DNA from 3 places in the Streptomyces sp. NPDC014727 genome. Region 3 is predicted to be linked to each of the others. Evidence: riboswitches for the same ligand, from Rfam matches in the RefSeq annotation. Region 3 holds a riboswitch; each other region holds the start of a gene.
What was found. Region 3 has a riboswitch for glycine ahead of gcvP (aminomethyl-transferring glycine dehydrogenase). Riboswitches for the same ligand answer to the same signal wherever they lie in the genome.

Region 1 (4,487 bases), on a different contig from region 3:
GGGGATCACCTATCGGCAGCTCGACTACTGGGCCCGTACGGGGCTGGTCGAGCCGAGCGTGCGCCCCGCATACGGCTCGGGCACGCAGCGGCTCTACAGCTTCCGGGACGTCGTCCTGCTGAAGATCGTGAAGCGTTTCCTGGACACGGGCGTCGCCCTTCAGAACATCCGCACCACGGTTCAACACCTGCGGGCCCGCGGATTCCAGGATCTTGAGCGGATGACGCTGATGAGCGACGGCGCGACGGTATACGAGTGCTCTTCGCCGGACGAGGTCGTCAGTCTGCTCCAGGGCGGCCAGGGGGTCTTCGGTATCGCTGTGGGCGTGGTGTGGCAGGACGTGGATGCGGCGCTGTCACAACTGCACGGTGAGCGGGTGGACACCGGCGAGACACTGATCGGGAACAATCCCACCGATGAACTCGCGCGGCGACGCAATCGCGCCGGCTGACCCCGTACCGGAATCGGGCGCGGCGATTGTCAGTGCCGTAGGGCAGCATCGATTGATGTGAGAGCCGCGCCCACCATCCTGCATCTCGACATGGATGCCTTCTACGCCTCCGCCGAGCAGGCGTCGAAGCCCAGCCTGCGCGGCAAACCTGTCGTGGTGGGTGGGCTGGGGCCCCGCGGGGTCGTCGCCACCGCCTCGTACGAGGCCCGGCGCTTCGGGGTGCACTCGGCGATGCCCATGGCGCAGGCGCGGAGGCTGGCCCCCAACGCGGCCTATCTGGTGCCGCGCTTCCTTCTGTACCGGACGGTCAGCGACCAGGTGATGGAGCTGCTGGGGCGGCTCTCCCCGCTGGTGGAGCCGCTCAGTCTCGACGAGGCCTTCGTGGACCTGGAGGCAGGCGGGGCGGCCGACGACTCGGCTTCCGCGCGGGAGGTCGGAGAGCAGCTGCGTACGGCCATCAAAGCGGTCACCGGGCTCACCGGTTCGGTCGGGCTCGCCGGTTCCAAGATGCTTGCCAAGATCGCTTCGGAGGAGGCGAAGCCGAACGGGCTGCTGCTCATCGAACCGGGCACGGAGCGGGAGCTGCTCGCACCCATGCCGGTACGGATCCTCCCCGGCGTCGGACCCGCGACGGCGGACCATCTGCGCCGCGCCGGGATGACGACGGTGGACGACCTCGTCGAGGCGGGTGAGGCGGAGCTCGTACGCCTGCTGGGGAGGGCGCACGGGGGCTCGCTCCATCGCATGGCGCTCGGGTACGACGACCGGCCCGTGGTCGCGGAGCGGGACGCCAAATCGGTGTCGGTGGAGGACACCTTCGACGCGGACCTGCACGACCGGGTGCGGGTCAGGACGGAGGTGGAGCGGTTGGCCGACCGATGTGTCCAGCGGCTGCGGGGGGCGGGGCGGTCCGGTCGGACGGTGGTGCTGAAGGTGCGCCGGTACGACTTCTCCACGCTCACACGGTCGGAGACGCTGCGTGGGCCCACGGACGACCCCACGGTGGTCCGGGAGGCCGCCGCGCGGCTCCTGGAGGCTGTGGACACCACCGGAGGGGTACGGCTCCTCGGTGTGGGCGTCACGGGGCTCGCCGATTACACCCAGGAGGATCTCTTCGCACAGGCCGCCGGTGAGCGGGCCGCGAGCGGGGAAGCGGCCGAGGAGGATAGGACGGCGGGAGGCCGTGGGGAGGAAACGGTGAGCGGTGCGCCGGAGGAGCCCCCAGGGAGCGCAGAGCAGTCGGCGGCACGGCGCTGGACCGCCGGACACGACGTACGCCATGACACATACGGGCATGGCTGGGTGCAGGGCAGCGGCATCGGCCGGGTGACGGTGCGGTTCGAGGAACCTGAGTCGGCGCCCGGCCGGGTGCGGACGTTCCGGATCGACGATCCGGCCCTGCAGCCGGCCGAGCCGTTGCCATTGGTCCGGAACCCGGTGGACTACTCGTCCTGGCCGGCGAGTCTGCCGAAGTCCCTGTCCGGGCCGGTCTCCTCGAACGGGGAGTCCAGGCCGTAGTGCCGGTAGAGCTGGAGCTCCTGTTCGGGCGAGAGATGGCGGCCGACGCCGAAGTCCGGTGCGTCCTTGATCAGCGCACGGTCGAAGGGGACGCGGAGCGAGTCCTCCACGAATTCGCTGGGTTCCAGCGGGACGAACGCGTCCCGGCTGAAGAGTCCGGTGCGTACGGCCGCCCACTCGGGGACACCGGTCGCGTCGTCGAGGTACACCTCGTCCACGGTTCCGATCTTGGTGCCCTTGCGGTCGAACGCCTTGCGGCCGATCAGGCTGCGCGGATCTATGTCGGTCTGCACGGTCCCTCCCACTGGTCGCGGCTACTCCACAAGCACTACAAAAGTGCAGATCCGGGGGGTTGGCCACTCGAGAATGGCGCCACTGACCCCGCTGGTAGGCTGGTACTGGCCGCTGACCCCGTGCGGGAGAGTCCTCCGGAGCTGATCCGAAGGCGCCGAAGGAGCAAATCCTCCCCGGAATCTCTCAGGCCCCCGTACCGCACGGACGAGGTCACTCTGGAAAGCAGGGCGGGTTCCGCGCGGCCGAGTGCCGATGCGGCTCCTTCCCTCACCGACGGTGAAAGCCGGTGCGCCGCAGGGTGCGCCGGTGAAGCTCTCAGGTCGAGATGACAGAGGGGGAGGCCGTTCGGGCACCCGCGCCGTGGTGCCCCTCGCAGGTCGTGACAGACCAGGAGGCCTCCACCATGACCCCCCGCCGCACTCCGCTCTCCCAGCTGGAGCAGGGCATTCCGTTCGAGCAGCGCCACATCGGTCCCGATGCCGAGGCACAGTCGAAGATGCTCGCCCAGGTCGGCTACGGCTCGCTGGACGAGCTCACCGCGGCAGCCGTGCCCGATGTCATCAAGAGCGCGGAGGCACTCCGGCTGCCGACCGCTCGCACCGAGGCCGAGGTCCTCGCGGAGCTGCGCGCCCTCGCCGACCGCAACCAGGTGCTGGCCCCGATGATCGGGCTCGGCTACTACGGCACCTTCACTCCGCCGGTGATCCTCCGCAACGTCATGGAGAACCCCGCCTGGTACACGGCCTACACGCCGTACCAGCCGGAGATCTCGCAGGGCCGCCTGGAGGCGCTCCTCAACTTCCAGACGATGGTCGCCGAGCTGACCGGGCTGCCCACCTCCGGCGCCTCCCTGCTCGACGAGGGCACCGCGGCCGCCGAGGCCATGGCGCTCTCGCGGCGCGTCGGCAAGGTCAAGAACGGCGTCTTCCTGGTCGACGCCGATGCCCTGCCGCAGACGATCGCCGTCATCGAGACCCGCGCCGAGCCGACCGGCGTCGAGGTCGTCGTCGCCGACCTCGCCGACGGCATCCCGGCGGAGATCGCCGAGCGCGGTGTCTTCGGCGTCCTGGTGCAGTACCCCGGTGCCTCCGGCGCGGTGCGCAACATCCAGCCCGTCATCGAGCAGGCCCACGACCTCGGTGCGATCGTCACGGTCGCCGCCGACCTGCTGGCCCTGACCCTGCTCACCTCCCCGGGTGACCTGGGCGCGGACATCGCGGTCGGCACCACGCAGCGTTTCGGTGTGCCGATGGGCTTCGGCGGACCTCACGCCGGGTTCATGGCCGTACGCGAGCAGTTCGCACGCAGCCTGCCCGGCCGCCTCGTCGGCGTCTCCGTCGACGCGGACGGCACCAAGGCCTACCGGCTGGCCCTGCAGACCCGCGAGCAGCACATCCGTCGTGAGAAGGCCACCAGCAACATCTGTACGGCTCAGGTGCTGCTTGCCGTCATGGCCGGGATGTACGCCGTTTACCACGGCCCGGACGGGCTGCGGACGATCGCTCAGCGCACCCACCGCTACGCGACGATCCTGGCCGAGGGGCTGCGCGCCTCGGGTGTCGAGGTGGTGACGGGCGCCTACTTCGACACCCTCACCGTGCGTGTTCCGGGGAAGGCCGCCGACATCGTGGCCGCGGCTCGCGACCGAGGTGTCAACCTCCGGCTCGTGGATGCCGACCTGGTTTCCCTCGCCTGCGACGAGACGACCACCCGTACGCAGATCGCCGCAGTCTGGGCCGCCTTCGGTGCCGACGGGGACATCGAGGCGCTGGACGCGGCGGCCGCAGACGCACTGCCCAAGTCCCTGCTGCGCACCGACGAGATCCTCAACCACCCGGTCTTCCACCAGCACCGTTCCGAGACGGCGATGCTGCGCTATCTGCGCAAGCTCGCCGACCGGGACTACGCCCTGGACCGGGGCATGATCCCGCTCGGCTCCTGCACCATGAAACTGAACGCGACCACCGAGATGGAGTCGATCACCTGGCCCGAGTTCGGCGCGCTGCATCCCTTCGCGCCGGCCGAGCAGGCACAGGGCTTCCTCACCCTCATCCGTGAGCTGGAGGAGCGCCTCGCCGAGGTCACCGGGTACGACGCGGTCTCGATCCAGCCGAACGCCGGATCGCAGGGCGAGTTCGCAGGCCTCCTGGCGGTGCGCGCGTACCACCGGGCCAATGGCGACGACCAGCGGACCGTCTGCCTCATCCCGTCCTCCGCGCACGGC
Region 2 (4,487 bases), on a different contig from region 3:
GTCGTGACGACGTGGGCGTGCGGCACCGGGTTGGGGTGCAGACCCGCGGCCACCAGGCCGGCGAAGTGCGCCATGTCGACCATCAGGTACGCGCCGACCTCGTCCGCGATGCGGCGGAAGGCGGCGAAGTCCAGCTGACGGGGGTACGCGGACCAGCCGGCGACGATCAGCTTCGGCTTGGACTCCTTGGCCAGACGCTCGACCTCGGCCATGTCCACGACGCCGGTCTCGTCGACGTGGTACGGGACCACGTTGTAGAGCTTGCCGGAGAAGTTGATCTTCATGCCGTGCGTCAGGTGACCGCCGTGGGCCAGGTTCAGGCCCATGATCGTGTCGCCCGGCTTCAGCAGCGCGAACATCGCGGCGGCGTTGGCCTGCGCACCGGAGTGCGGCTGGACGTTCGCGGCCTCGGCGCCGAACAGCGCCTTGATGCGGTCGATGGCGATCTGCTCGACGACGTCGACGTGCTCACAGCCGCCGTAGTAGCGGCGGCCGGGGTAGCCCTCGGCGTACTTGTTGGTGAGGACGGAGCCCTGGGCCTCCATGACCGCGACCGGAGCGAAATTCTCCGAGGCGATCATTTCGAGGGTGGACTGCTGACGGTGGAGCTCGGCGTCGACGGCGGCGGCGACGTCCGGGTCCAGCTCGTGGAGGGAGGAGTTGAGAAGCGACATCAGGTGGTCCCTTGGGGTCTTTAGTTGCCGGAGAACTCGGTGTACTCGTCGGCGGAGAGCAGGTCCTTCGGCTCCTCCGCCACACGTACCTTGAACAGCCAGCCGCCTTCGAACGGAGCGGAGTTCACCAGCGACGGGTCGTCCACGACGTCCTGATTCGCGGCGGTGACCTCACCGGTCACCGGCGAGTACAGGTCGCTCACCGACTTGGTCGACTCCAGCTCGCCGCAGGTCTCGCCCGCGGTCACCGTGTCACCGACCTCGGGGAGCTGGGCGTAGACGACGTCGCCGAGCGCGTTGGCGGCGAACTCCGTGATGCCGATCGTCGCCACACCGTCCTCGACGGCCGACAGCCACTCGTGCTCCTTGCTGTAATGCAGCTGCTGGGGGTTGCTCATGACCTGAATTCTCCTGTACGCGTGGGAGTGCTGATGAACGGTGGTCTTACGGTGTGAGACGGGAATGCGTCACTTCTGAGGTGCGCGGACGTCACTTCTGACGCTTGTAGAAAGGCAGCGCCACGACTTCGTACGGCTCGTGGCTGCCCCGGATGTCCACCCCGATGCCCGTGGTGCCGGGCGTGGCGTGCGCGGCGTCCACGTACGCGATGGCGATCGGCTTGCCCAGGGTGGGCGACGGGGCGCCCGAGGTGACCTCGCCGACGATCTCGCCCCCGGCGACCACGGAAAAACCGGCGCGCGGCACCCGGCGGCCCTCGGCGATCAGCCCGACCAGCTTGCGGGGCGGGGCGGTCTCGGCGCGCTCGGCGGCGGCCGTCAGGGCCTCGCGGCCGACGAAGTCGCCCTCCTTCTCGAACTTCACGACCCGGCCGAGGCCGGCGTCGAAGGGGGTCAGCTCGGTCGTCAGCTCGTGCCCGTAGAGCGGCATGCCCGCCTCCAGGCGCAGCGTGTCGCGGCAGGAGAGCCCGCACGGGATCAGGCCGTGGGAGGCGCCGGCCTCGGTGAGGGCCTTCCACAGCTGCTCGGCGTGCTCGGGGGCGACGAACAGCTCGAAGCCGTCCTCGCCGGTGTAGCCGGTGCGGGCGATCAGCGCGGGCACACCGGCGACCGTGCCGGGCAGGCCGGCGTAGTACTTCAGGCTGTCCAGGTCGGCGTCGGTGACCGAGGCCAGGATGGCGGGGGACTCCGGGCCCTGGACGGCGAGCAGCGCGTACGCGTCGCGGTCGTCGCGCACCGCGGCGTCGAAGCCGTCGGCCCGCGCGGTCAGCGCGTCCAGCACGATCTGGGCGTTCCCGGCGTTGGCGACGATCATGTACTCGTCGTCACCGAGGCGGTAGACGATCAGGTCGTCCAGGATGCCGCCGTTCTCGGCGCAGATCATGGTGTAGCGGGCGCGGCCGACGGCGACGGTGCCGATGTTGCCGACCAGCGCGAAGTTCAGGAAGGCGGCGGCCTCGGGGCCGGTGACGGTGATCTCGCCCATGTGGGACAGGTCGAAGAGACCGGCCCTGGTGCGCACCGCGTTGTGCTCGTCGCGCTCGCTGGCGTACCGCAGGGGCATGTCCCAGCCCGCGAAGTCGGTCATGGTCGCGCCCAGCGAACGGTGCAGGGCATCGAGGGCGGTGAGACGGGGGGCGGTGCTCATGGATGTGACTCCCGGGGCATGACGACGAGGACAATCCCTCCCCATCTGTCATCGGAACCTGAGAGGTTCGCCGAGAGCCCCTGAGGGGTTCGGCTTGCACCTTGGGTGGAGCCGCGGAGCGGCCCGCTTTTCAGATCTGCCTCATCCACGCGGTACGGGGCCTGAGAGATTCAAGGGAGGAACTTGCTCCTTCGGCGCCCGGCACATGCAGTGACCGGAACTCTCCCGCGCGGATTCAAGCGGCCTTTATGCAGTTGGCCGGGTCATCATCGCACGCATTCCGTCGGAGTGGGGCCCCGGTCCCCTCTCGGAATCGACGGCGTGGACGGTTGTGTCGCATTACCTTTTCTTTACACTTCAGGGGCATACGCGGGTGACCCGACAGGGGGAGGGCGATGACGTTGCAGCGGTACGCGACAACCGCGGGAGTCGCGCACGACGCGATGCCCGCACAGCCGGGGGTCCCGGCCGGGGAGATGCTCGGCCCGCGCGCGCCCGTCGTACGAGACCTGCGGGGGCGGGCCGGGCGCGGCCCGCGCAGCCTGCGCTTCGCGGCGGGCGACGTGGTGGTGGTCTCCGGACTGCCCGGCAGCGGCAAATCGACGCTCATCCGGCGGACGGTGACGACGGCCCGCGCCATCGACTCCCAGGACACCCGGGACCGCTGGGCCCGGCTGATGCCCCGCTTACTCCCGTACGCCCTCTACCGTCCGCTGGTCCGCGCCGCCCACTACCGGGGACTGTGGCGCGCGCTGCGCTCCGGCGAGTCCGTCGTCGTCCACGACTGCGGAACCCAGGCGTGGGTGCGCGGCTGGCTGGCCCGTGACGCCCGGCGCCGGGGCCGCGTCCTCCATCTCGTCCTGCTCGACGTCACACCGCAGACGGCGAAGGAGGGCCAGCGGGAGCGCGGGCGGGGTGTCTCCGGATACGCCTTCGCCCGGCATCGCAGGGCGGTGGGGAAGCTGCTGCGGGTCACCGAGACCGGCCTGCTGCCGCCCGGCTGCGCCTCGGCGGTGCTGCTGGACCGCGAGGCGGCGAGGGCGCTGGGCCGGATCACGTTCGCCACGGCACCGAAGGCGCGGGCGGCAGGCCGTAATCTTCTGCGGGAAGGCTCGGGCAAGAAGGGGAAGCAGTGGACATTCCGGCGCAGGTCCAGTCCCATCCGCAGAGCGGATGGCCGGCCAATGAGCTCGAAGAGGTACTGATGGCCTCGGTGGGTAGCCCGGAGGCGGGCGGACGGCTCGTCGAGGTGCTCGGGCGCAGCCAGGTCTGGGTGCCCCTGCCCAATGGCGGCGGACCCGACTCCCCGGACCTGGACCTGCCGACACTGGAGATCGACGGCGCCGCGTACGTTCCTGTCTTCAGCTCCGAACAGCAGTTCCTCGCCTGCGTCGGCACCCGTATGTCCGTCACCGTCGCACCCGCCCGCGACTTCGCCCGCGGTCTGCCCCCGCAGCTCGGTATCGCGGTGAATCCGGGCGGCGCTGTCGGGATGCCGCTGCCGCCGCCCGCCGTGGCCGAGCTCTGCCGCGCCGGACGCACCCCGCTGGACGGGCCGGCCGGCGGCGGCCGGGTCCGGCTGTACGAACCGTCCTGGCAGGAGGAGCCCGTCGACTTCCTCGCCGCGGCGGCCGGCGAATTCGAGGAGAGCGGCGTCGTGCTCACCGCCCGCCGGACGCTGGCCAGCATCGAGGGCGGCGAGCCCGTCCTCTTCATAGGGGTCGAGTTCTCCACCTGGGAGGGCGCCGGACGCAACGCCCCGATGGACGCCCTCGGCCGTGCGCTGGGCCGGGTCGAGGTGCCCTGGCCGGTCAACCTGGTCCTGCTCGACGTGGCACAGGACCCGGTCGGCGACTGGATGCGGGAGAAGGTCCGGCCGTTCTACCGGCGCGAGACCCCGTAGCACGCCGACGGCTCCAGGGCCGATTGCCACGTCGGCCCATGGAGTCAAGTCGGTGTCAGGACCGACGCATAAGCTGGTTTGATGGCTGGTGCCTCGGCATCATGCCGCACCCGTGTGCCCCGGGAGCGGCGGGCCGACACAGTGGATCGAAGAGGGGCGGGACCAGGTGAGTGCGTCAGGCACCGCGGCGGCCGGGCAGGTCGAGCACATGCTGCGCCAAGTGACGCCGGGACGCTACGACGCGTACGAGGCGCTGCTGCAGGCCCTCGTGAACGGCCGGATCTGGATGCTCCTCTGGCACGGCC
Region 3 (4,487 bases):
CCGAGGTCTTCCTCGCCGCGCTCTTCGTCGTCGGCGGTATCCCCGGACTCTGGCTGGTCGAGCGGATCGGCCGCCGGGCGCTGCTGCTGTGGTCCTTCGGGATCGTCGCGGTCGCCCTGGGCATACCTGGTCTGGTGCCCGGAGTGCCGACCTGGGTCTCCTTCACCTCGGTCTGCGTCTTCGCCCTCGCCTCGGGCGGCTCCAGCTTCCTCGAGGTGGTCTACCCCAACGAACTCTTCCCGACCGAGGTCCGCGCCACCGCCGTCGGTGTGGGAACGGCGTTCTCCCGCATCGGGTCGGCCGCGGCCACCTTCTTGATGCCGTTCGCCCTGGCCAAGAGCCAGAGCCTGCCGCTCCTCATCGGCGCCGTCGTGTCGGTCGTCGGGCTCCTGGTCACGCTGGCCTGGGGCATCGAGACCCGAGGCCGGGCGCTCAGCGACACCGCCGCGGGCGCCGACCACCCGGCCGAGCCCACTGGTTCCTCCCTCACCACCACCGTTACGAACTGACTGGAGACCGTGATGAACCACGACAACCGAACCGCTCCGATCGGAGCCCTGGACGCCACGAAGGTCCCGCGCTTCGCCGGCCTGGGCACCTTCGCTCGGATACCCGACATCGGCTCGGTCAGCGACTACGACATCGCGATCCTGGGTGTGCCGTTCGACGGGGGCACGTCGTACCGGCCGGGTGCCCGCTTCGGTCCGATGGGTGTTCGTCAGGCCTCGCGTCACCTGCGCCCGAAGTTCCACGTCGAGCTCGACACCGCACCACTCGAAGCACTCCAGGTCGTCGACGCCGGCGACGTTCCCTGCACGCCGTACAGCATTGATGAGGCGGTCGCCCAGATCGAGGGCTACGCCCGCGACGTAGTGGGACAGTCCGACCGGCGCATCGTGAGCATCGGCGGCGATCACACCATCGCGCTGCCCATGCTGCGCGCGGCCAAGGACAAGTACGGCCCGATCGCGCTGGTCCACTTCGACGCGCACCTCGACACATGGGACACCTACTTCAGCGCTCCGATCACGCACGGCACGGTGTTCCGCCGGGCCTTCGAAGAAGGCCTGCTCGCCGAGGACAAGTCCATCCACCTGGGTATCCGCGGACCGATCTACGACCAGATGGACCTCGTGGATGACAAGAGGTTCGGCTTCCGGGCGATACGCGCCGGAGACCTCGATGTCATCGGCATCGACGGGGCGGTGGACGCCGTACGGCGACGCGTGGGCGACGCACCGGTGTACATCTCGATCGACATCGACGTGCTCGACCCCGCGTTCGCGCCGGGGACGGGGACGCCGGAGATGGGCGGGTTCAGCAGCCGCGAGCTGTTGCGTCTGCTCCGAAGCCTCGACGGGCTCAACATCATCGGCGGTGACGTGGTCGAGGTCGCTCCAGCATACGACCACGCCGAGATCACCTGCGTCGCCGCCGCGACCGTCGTGTTCGACCTGGTCACGCTCATGACGAAGAACCACGTCGCCAGCCCCGTGCTCGCGGCATCGAAGCACGCCTGATTTGGGACGTGGTCGACGCTCACCAGGGTCGTCAGGGTGCTGACCCGCCCTGACGGCACCTCCACCCGGCCTTACGGTCGGGCTCGACAACTCAACACAAACGCTGCTCGAACCGGAGCGGGAGAGCCCTTGCCCAGTCTTGGCGAGGCGCCGAAGGAGCAACTCTCCCCAGAATCTCTCAGGCACAAGTACCGCTCCGGTGAAGCGACTCTGGAAAGACGGGACGTCGAAGTCCTGCGCCCACGGTGCAAACCGCCGGACCCGGTGGTGAAGCTCTCAGGTACCGATGACAGAGCGGGGAGGTCACCCGTCACGGCGCCGCGTCCGCGGTGCCCCCCATCAGGGAGCCTCGCACCATGACCTCACCCGGATCCTCCGCGTCCGGCGAGTTCGCCGCCCGTCACATCGGTGTCGGCGACGCTGACCGCGCCAAGATGCTGGCCGACATCGGCTACTCGACGCTGACCGAGCTGATCGACGTCGCTGTCCCGAGCGGCATCCGGAGCACCTCCGACCTGAACCTGCCCGCCGCCGCCACCGAGGCCGAGGCGCGTGCCGAGCTGCACGAGCTGGCCAGTAGGAACATCGTGGCCGTCCCGATGATCGGCCTCGGCTACCACGCGACCATCACACCCGCGGTGATCCGGCGCAACGTGCTGGAGGATCCGGCGTGGTACACCGCCTACACGCCGTACCAGCCGGAGATCAGCCAGGGCAGACTCGAGGCGCTGATCAACTTCCAGACCATGGTCGGCGATCTCACGGGGCTGCCGACTGCCAACGCGTCGCTGCTCGACGAGGGTACGGCGGTCGCCGAGGCCGTCACGGTCATGCGCCGCGTCGCCGGCAAGAACCGCACCCGCGTCCTGGTCGACCGTGACACCCTGCCGCAGACCCTCGACGTCCTGCGCACGCGTGCCTACGCGGTCGGTATCGAGGTCGTCGAGATCGACGTCGCCGAGCCGCTGCCGGAAGACGACTTCTTCGGGGTGGTGCTGTCCTACCCCGGCTGCTCGGGCGCGGTCCGCGACCTGCGCGAGATGACCGCTGCGGCACGAGCACGCGGGGCGCTGGTCACCGTGACCGCCGACCTGCTGGCGCTCACCCTGCTCGTACCACCGGGCGAGTTCGGCGCCGACATCGCCGTGGGATCGACCCAGCGGTTCGGTGTCCCCTTGTTCTACGGCGGGCCGCACGCCGGCTACATCGCGGTCCGTGAAGGGCTGGCACGCCACCTGCCCGGTCGGCTCGTGGGCGTGTCCGTGGACGACGGCGGCCGGCCCGCGTACCGCCTCGCCCTCCAGACCCGCGAACAGCACATCCGGCGCGACAAGGCGACTTCCAACATCTGCACGGCGCAGGTGCTGCTCGCCGTGGTCGCCTCCATGTACGCCGTCCACCACGGCCCCGACGGTCTGGCCGAGATCGCCCGGCGGACGCACCGGCACGCCACGCTCATCGCCGCAGGTCTGCGGGCGAGCGGGATCACGGTGGTGCACCGTGAGTTCTTCGACACCTTGCTGGTGCGGGTCGACGGCCGTGCCGAGGAGGTCGTAGCGGCCGCCCACGACAAGGGCCTGCGGCTGCGACTGGTGGACGGCGACCACGTCGGCGTCTCCTGCTCCGAGGTCACCACGCAGGACCACGTCAGTCTCGTGCTCGACGCTTTTGGCTGGGCCGGGGACGACCTCGACCAGCCGGCGGCCGACGCTCCGGCGGCTCTTCCGCCGGGACTGCGTCGTACCTCCTCGTTCCTCACCCACCCGCTCTTCCACCAGCACCGTTCCGAGACCGCGATGCTGCGCTACCTCCGCAAGCTGTCCGACCGTGACTTCGCGCTGGACCGCGGCATGATCCCGCTCGGGTCCTGCACGATGAAGCTCAACGCGACCACGGAGATGGAACCGGTCAGCTGGCCCGGGTTCGCGGACCTGCACCCGTTCGCGCCGATGACGGATGCAACCGGTTACCTGACCCTGGTCGAACAGCTGGAAACGTGGCTGGCCGAGATCACCGGGTACGCCAAGGTCTCCATCCAGCCGAACGCCGGATCGCAGGGCGAGCTTGCGGGCCTGCTGGCGATCCGCGCCTATCACCGGAGCAACGGCCAGGCCGGACGCGACGTGTGCCTGATACCAGCAAGCGCGCACGGTACCAACGCCGCCTCCGCTGTCATGGCCGGGATGCGCGTCGTCGTTGTGGCGTCGCGGCCCGACGGCACGGTCGACCTCGCCGACCTCGAGGCCAAGTGCGCGAAGCACGCCGAGGACCTGGCCGCGATCATGGTGACCTACCCCTCGACACACGGTGTCTACGAGGAGAGCATCACCCGGCTGTGCGAGCTGGTGCACGAGCACGGCGGACAGGTGTACGTCGACGGCGCCAACCTCAACGCGCTGCTCGGGGTCGCCAAGCCGGGTGAGTTCGGTGGCGACGTGTCCCACCTCAACCTGCACAAGACGTTCTGCATCCCGCACGGCGGCGGCGGGCCGGGCGTTGGCCCGGTCGGGGTGGCCGAGCACCTCTCGCCGTACCTGCCCACCCACCCGCTGCACCCCGACACCGGGCGCCGCGACGGGATCGGGTCGGTGAGCGCCGCGCCGTTCGGCAGCGCCGGCATCCTGCCGATCCCGTGGGCCTACATCCGGATGATGGGCGCGGAGGGGCTGACCGAGGCGACTGAGACAGCCGTGCTGAGCGCGAACTACGTCGCCCACCGGCTCGCGCCGCACTTCCCCGTCCTGTACGCCGGGGAGGCCGGCCTCGTCGCGCATGAGTGCATACTCGACGTACGCCCGATCACCGCCGCCACGGGTGTGACCGTCGACGACATCGCCAAGCGGCTCATCGACTACGGCTTCCACGCGCCGACGATGAGCTTCCCGGTCGCCGGCACGCTGATGGTCGAGCCGACCGAGAGTGAGAGCCTGCAGGAACTGGACCGCTTCTGCGAGGCGATGATCGCGA

Region 1: another riboswitch for glycine. It lies ahead of gcvP (aminomethyl-transferring glycine dehydrogenase); the one in region 3 lies ahead of gcvP (aminomethyl-transferring glycine dehydrogenase).
Region 2: another riboswitch for glycine. It lies ahead of gcvT (glycine cleavage system aminomethyltransferase GcvT); the one in region 3 lies ahead of gcvP (aminomethyl-transferring glycine dehydrogenase).

What each region holds. Positions count from the first base shown of each region.
Region 1 is NZ_JBIBYR010000020.1:8,159-12,645, forward strand. It holds gene ACF1B9_RS26950 (MerR family transcriptional regulator) at 1-451, shown strand, start outside; gene ACF1B9_RS26955 (DNA polymerase IV) at 509-1,969, shown strand; gene ACF1B9_RS26960 (PRC-barrel domain-containing protein) at 1,894-2,262, opposite strand; glycine riboswitch at 2,376-2,472, shown strand; gene gcvP (aminomethyl-transferring glycine dehydrogenase) at 2,667-4,487, shown strand, end outside.
Region 2 is NZ_JBIBYR010000022.1:97,401-101,887, reverse strand. It holds gene glyA (serine hydroxymethyltransferase) at 1-674, opposite strand, end outside; gene gcvH (glycine cleavage system protein GcvH) at 695-1,072, opposite strand; gene gcvT (glycine cleavage system aminomethyltransferase GcvT) at 1,164-2,279, opposite strand; glycine riboswitch at 2,420-2,517, opposite strand; partial or broken gene ACF1B9_RS28410 (AAA family ATPase) at 2,675-3,358, shown strand; gene ACF1B9_RS28405 (enhanced serine sensitivity protein SseB) at 3,412-4,182, shown strand; gene ACF1B9_RS28400 (enhanced serine sensitivity protein SseB C-terminal domain-containing protein) at 4,349-4,487, shown strand, end outside.
Region 3 is NZ_JBIBYR010000031.1:34,632-39,118, forward strand. It holds gene ACF1B9_RS32295 (MFS transporter) at 1-509, shown strand, start outside; gene speB (agmatinase) at 522-1,520, shown strand; glycine riboswitch at 1,629-1,724, shown strand; gene gcvP (aminomethyl-transferring glycine dehydrogenase) at 1,877-4,487, shown strand, end outside.